2 regions of the Planococcus lenghuensis genome follow, and region 2 is predicted to be linked to the other one. Evidence: riboswitches for the same ligand, from Rfam matches in the RefSeq annotation. Region 2 holds a riboswitch; the other holds the start of a gene.

Region 1 (3,147 bases), 470 kb from region 2:
CAGGGCTTCTCCATCTTTCCCTTCCGGCTGATAGGTACCGCCCGTTTCCAACACCCGAATAGTGTCACCTGCCTTGAACTCTCCTTTGAATCCTTCCATCACGGCAATCTCGGAAATTGTGAACGGCAAATCGCCATGCACCACGACTTCCTGTGCCTGCACTTCCCCTTCAACAATTACGTCAGCTTCAGTCTGCATTTCTTCCGTCGATTCGAATGACGTCACCATTTCGGCGCTGCTTTTTATTGGCTCCGCTTCACTGACCGCTTCGCTTCCATCTTCACTGCAACCGGTAAGCGCAGCAGCAAAAAGCAGGCCGGCTAAATAACCTGCAGTTTTTTCCATCGCTCTTCTCCCCTTCCACAGGATACTGGCAAGCAGGCAAAGTCCTCGCTTCGCTTAGCCAGACGCCCATCACCTTATTTCATTCAGCATGCCATTTCGGATAGCAAATAGGCACCTGCCAGAACAATCACCGGAAACAACACATCGGATACACGGCCACTACCCATCCCACGAATTCAACGATTCCGGAAACTGCGCAGAGACAACGGTGAACAGGAGAAAATGGCGCGAACACTGAACCGGGAGCCCATCCCAGTAAAGGCAGAACAATCTCCACCATGCCGTCATTCGCTTTCTGTACATTATTTGTTGGCGCTTCACTTTCTCCTATTAAACTTCATTGCAGCTAAGTGGCTGCCGTAATCCAATTGCCAGTTAAAATGATGACAAAATCCGAATCACAGAGTCTCCCCCTATTCTTCAACAGGACCGTTAGTAGGCGTAAATACTCTATACAGACTGGCTATCGCTCCACTCCTCACGTCGAAATAATGAAAAAGTAAAGATTACTGGTTTGTTTACAATTGACGAAGCGCCGGCGCGATCGTGGGCTGGGCGGAGCTATAAGACGGGTGTTCTTCCCGGCTTACAGTGGGAGCCATGCCCTGAGCGACGAAAGCGTTTTGTAAAAGTCCCTTCTTTGATTTAACAACTTATAGTAAAATATACTTTTACATGCATGCTATTTCTGAGATCGTCATCCCGATCCATCAACTCTGCACCATTTTAATCTATTTGGGATTTCCTTCCTTAAGTGTAGCATAGATGGATTACATCTACAGAAACACTTCAGTCACTTCACTTTATCTGGACAACTCATTTACCCATCCACGAAAATCAGGCGAGTGATTTTCTTTCTTACTTTCATTTGTCGGTAAACCCGCTTAAGAAGTTACAATTTGTTTCCAGTTCGGGGCTGTTCAGGTATCTCATGCAGCCGGCCCCATAGAAGTTTCTGTAATTTTTTCAGTTATCGGTTTACAAATATTCTGCCTTCCCGTATAATCAGTCACAACATTGAAACTTTGAAAACTTCATACACAATGGATGAGGCGCAATGATCATGAGTACCTAAGCCCCGAAAGCTGCAACTTGGGCTAAGCGAAAGGGAGAATTGCCGAAACGGAAGTCTGCTTGCAGGCGGCTTGCCGTTGGATTGCATATTAAGAGTATGCAATTTGTCATTATTCTCGGAATAATGGAGTGCTTCCACTTGGATATAAGACAGATCATAGACAAGTCGGGCTCCTGAGCCCGGCTTGTCTTTTTTATTTCTCCGGAAAGAAGGCAGCCTATGAAACGACGTGTACTGAAATTCGGCGGCACCTCAGTCGCCAGCATCGACAAAATCAAAGCCATCGCAGAATACTTAAAAGACCGGACCGCACGCGACGAACAGCTTGTCGTGGTTGTCAGCGCCATGGGCAAGACGACAGATGAATTGCTGAAAACGGTGAGTTCAATCACGAAAACACCGAAAGAACAGGATCTTGCGGTTTTGCTGACAACCGGTGAACAGCAGACCATCTCCTACCTGTCGATCATGCTGAACGATTTGGATGTGGCGGCGAAACCGCTGACCGGCTTCCAAGCTGGAATTGAAACAGTCGGCCACCATTTAAAAAGTAAAATTTCGAAAATCAACACCGATTATTTTGAGCAATTATTTGAAATCCACGATGTGCTCATTGTTGCCGGCTTCCAAGGATTTAACACGGACGGTGAAATTACGACGCTTGGACGCGGTGGATCCGATACGACGGCAGTTGCACTCGCCGCTGCACTCGAAAGTCCATGTGAAATCTATACGGATGTAGCCGGTGTGTACAGCACAGACCCGCGCATTTATCCGGAAGCGCGCCGGCTCGAAGAAGTATCCTATGAAGAAATGATGGAAATGAGCGCGCTCGGGGCAGGTGTACTGGTCACCCGCAGTGTGGAAATTGCAAAAAACTACAACATTCCGATTTACTTGGGGAAAACGTTATCGGACGAGAGAGGAACTTGGGTAATGGCGAGAACTGAAATGCTTGAGAAAAAGGCAGTGACCGGTGTCGCGCTCGATAAAGACATGATCCATGTCACGCTGACGTATCCGCAATACGATACTGTATTACTCGATAACACGTTCATGTACCTCGAACAGGAAGAAATCAATGTCGATATGATTTCACAAATTACGAATAACGACGGCTTGCAGCTGTCATTCACAATGAAAGACACGGAAGAGACTCAGATCCAGAAAATTTTCAGCAAGCTTCAGGAAGTTTATCCGGATTTGTACGTTAAAATCGAGGACCGCTTCGTTAAAGTGTCGGTCATTGGCTCCGGCATGCGGGATATGACCGGTGTCGCCTCGAAAGTATTCCGGACGCTCATTGAAGCGAACGTGCCGTTCTATCAGGTCACGACATCTGAAATCTCCATTTCTTATGTGGTTGATGCCGATAACGGCGAACATGCCGCCCGCTTATTATGTGGCCGCTTTGATTTATAAAAGGAGGATTTACAGATGGTGAAATTGGCAGTAGTTGGTGCGACTGGACTCGTCGGCCGCAAAATGATCGAATTATTGGAGAAAAAAGATATTCCGGCGGATGAGGTGGTACTGTTTTCCTCCAAGCGCTCGGCGGGTTTGGAAGTTCCTTTTAAAGACCGGACACTTATTGTAGAAGAGTTGACAGAAGAAAAAACAGATGGCGGTTTTGATTATGTCCTCATGTCAGCCGGGGGCAGCACAAGCCAAACCTTCTCTCCGCTGTTTGAACGGCACGGCGCCATCGTCATTGATAATTCAAGTGC
Region 2 (3,147 bases):
CACGCCATTCTACGAACGGCTCGGCTGGAAAGTGACACCTGGAAGAGAAGCACTCATTGAAGCGGCAGCAGCTATCAGAGCAGAGGCGGATATCATTATTTGCTTATCTCATCTTGGCATCAGGGAAGATGAAATTCTGGCAGCTGAAAGTAATGACATTGATATTATTCTTGGCGCACACACACATCATGTTTTTCATGAAGGAAAGCAGATCGATGCAGTCCTGCTCGGGGCAGCGGGAAAGTTTGGTGCATATATCGGCCATGTGACAATTGAAGGCGAACATAGCAGCCGGGCGCGGCTTGTTGAAACGGCATCCTTACCGGAAGCGGAGCCGGAGTTCAATCACCGATTGCTTTCCTACGGGAAAGACATGCTGAGTGATCCGGTTTTTTCCAATCGGCGTCTGTTAAAGGCGGAATGGTTCAAGGACTCGGAAATGGCGGATGAGTTCGCTGAAGCGCTTCTATTGTTTTCCGGTGCTGATTGTGCCATGTTCAATGCCGGAATCTTCATGAAAGACTTAAAAGAAGGGATTGTGACCCGATTTGATTTCCATCAATTACTGCCACATCCGATCAATCCATGTCTGATTGAATTGTCGGGTGCGGAGCTGCGGGAAATCTATCTCGAATCATTAAACAGCGAGTGGCCGGAGATTCAACTGAAAGGCCTCGGTTTCCGGGGAACGGTGATGGGCAAGATGATTCACCGGGAATTGCAGATGAACGGCCATACGCTTGAAGTGCAAGGGAATGCGGTTCAACCGGATCACACATACCGATTGATCACGCTTGATATGTTCACGTTCGGTCATTTCTTTCCATCGCTGAAGCGGGCGCAGAAGACGTATTTTATGCCGGAGTTTCTGCGGGACGTATTTGCACTGTATTTTCAAAAGCGATTCTAACGAAAAGACTTGATTAATCGGAGAGCACCTGATAACATATTGAAGAATTGAATAGTGATGGGTAGAGGCTGCAACATTCATCAGTACCGCATGCGAGGATGACAACAATGACCATGTGGGAAAGGGAGGTTTGCCGAAGCTGATCGTCCGGAGTCACCGGAGGTCGGGCTGGGGCCATTCTGAATAAGAATGGCACTGTCATTTGTGCGGGAAGATGCGCATGAATGGAGAGCTACAGACCGGTGCTGGACTATGCCCCGGTGACGGAAAAGCCGACTGCCTCTCTACAGGATGCAGCCGGCTTTTTGCGTTTCTGTTTATCTGTCACAACAACAGGAGGAATTATTACATGGAGAACACAATCTTTTCAATCCTGCCGCCAATATTGGCAATCGCAATGGTACTGCTTACACGGCGCGTGCTGTTGTCGCTTGGCGTCGGGATTCTCGCAGCTGCACTGATTCTTGGTTCGTTTGCACCCGGGGCTTCAGCAGAAGCTCTCTGGAGCTCGTTTGCTGTAACGTTCTGGGATGGCGGATTCAATGCCTATAATGTCTATATCATTTTATTTTTACTGCTGCTCGGGATTATCACTGCATTTGTCAGTCTGTCAGGCGGCAGCCGGACATTTGCAGACTGGGCAGCTGCACGGGTTAAATCACGCCGCGGCGCTAAACTGCTGACCGTGTTTCTAGGCATCTTAATTTTCATCGATGATTATTTCAATGCACTGGCAGTTGGCCAGGTTTCCCGGCCGATCACAGACCGCTACAAGATCTCCAGAGCAAAGCTTGCTTACTATATCGACTCAACAGCAGCACCGGTCTGTGTGGTCTCTCCGGTCTCCAGTTGGGGAGCGGTTATCATTGGAATGGTTGGCACGATTCTGGCCGGCCAGACATTGCTGGATTATACTGCGCTTGAAGCGTTCCTATGGATGGCGCCGATGAACTTTTATGTTATTGCAGCTCTGGCTATTGTATTCTTTACTGCGTTTTCCGATACTGATCTCGGCGAAATGAAGAAACATGAAGAACGGGCGCTGACTTCAGGGGAACTTTATGATCCTGCCAAACCTATTCCAGGTGAACTGAAGGAAGAATTTCCGGAGCATGGCCACGGGAAAGTGCGCGATCTCGTACTGCCGATTGTACTGCTGATTGCCGGTACTGTGGCTGCGATGCTGTGGACCGGTTATCAGAACGGCGGTCAGGTGCTGGATGTTTGGGTCATGTTTGAAAATACGGATGTACCGGCTTCACTCCTCGCCGGCGGACTTGCGGGAGCATTGACTGCAATCGGGCTCTATGCCCTGCAGATCGGCCGTAACAGCGAAGCTAAACCTGTCTGGATCGGAAAAGGCATCTGGGCAGGGATCAAGTCCATGTGGACAGCTGTGGCGATACTGATCCTGGCATGGTCGCTTGTGTATCTGATCAGTGGCCTGCAAACCGGTGAATACTTGGCGAATATCGTGACGGCATCCAACCTTCCGGTCGGTCTGCTTCCGGTAATTCTGTTCCTGCTCGCAGGTGGAATGGCCTTTGCCACTGGAACTTCCTGGGGGTCATTCGGCATTCTGCTTCCGGTTGCCGGTACAATCATGATTGAAGCGCAAGTGCCGGAACTGCTGCTACCTGCCTTATCTGCAGTGTTGGCAGGCGCTGTATTCGGCGATCATTGCTCACCGATCTCTGATACGACTATCCTGTCATCTACCGGTGCTGGCAGTAACCACATCGACCATGTGGTGACGCAATTGCCGTATGCATTGACTGCGGCGGGAATTGCGGCGGTTGGCTATTTGCTGATTGGTCTGACCGGTTCCCTGACACTGGCACTTGGCACAGTTGTAATCTTGCTTGCCGGATTGTTTTTCTTCTGGTCGAAGCGGGACAACCACGTAACGCTGAAAAGTCAGTTAAGCTAAAAAAGTACTCCCTATATCAAACGGTTAATACGTTTGGTGTAGGGATTTTTATTATTGCAGTCATAGCTTTAAAATCTGGGAAAATGACCTTTACTTTAAACAGAAGCATCGTTATACTGATTTTAGATTAGTTAAATAATCTGAATTTAAACAAACTTCCTATTTTTTCTCAATTGGAAATAGGAAAATTGAAGGAGGAAAATTTATGGAACGTTCACAATGGGGAACGAGAGCCGGTTTTATATTGGCTGCGGTCGGTTCTGCAGTCGGTCTCGGTAACATATGGCGTTTCCCTTACGTGGCCTAT

Evidence for each region. A riboswitch is a leader RNA that binds a small molecule or an ion and turns the genes downstream of it on or off. The one in region 2 is predicted to bind lysine.
Region 1: another riboswitch for lysine. It lies ahead of B0X71_RS08300 (aspartate kinase); the one in region 2 lies ahead of B0X71_RS05995 (Na+/H+ antiporter NhaC family protein).

Annotation. Positions count from the first base shown of each region.
Region 1 covers NZ_CP019640.1:1,633,920-1,637,066, reverse strand. Annotated here, with positions in the region: gene B0X71_RS08305 (hypothetical protein) at 1-345, opposite strand, end outside; lysine riboswitch at 1,385-1,562, shown strand; gene B0X71_RS08300 (aspartate kinase) at 1,640-2,842, shown strand; gene B0X71_RS08295 (aspartate-semialdehyde dehydrogenase) at 2,858-3,147, shown strand, end outside.
Region 2 covers NZ_CP019640.1:1,168,197-1,171,343, forward strand. Annotated here, with positions in the region: gene B0X71_RS05990 (bifunctional metallophosphatase/5'-nucleotidase) at 1-910, shown strand, start outside; lysine riboswitch at 965-1,153, shown strand; gene B0X71_RS05995 (Na+/H+ antiporter NhaC family protein) at 1,260-2,840, shown strand; gene B0X71_RS06000 (sodium-dependent transporter) at 3,046-3,147, shown strand, end outside.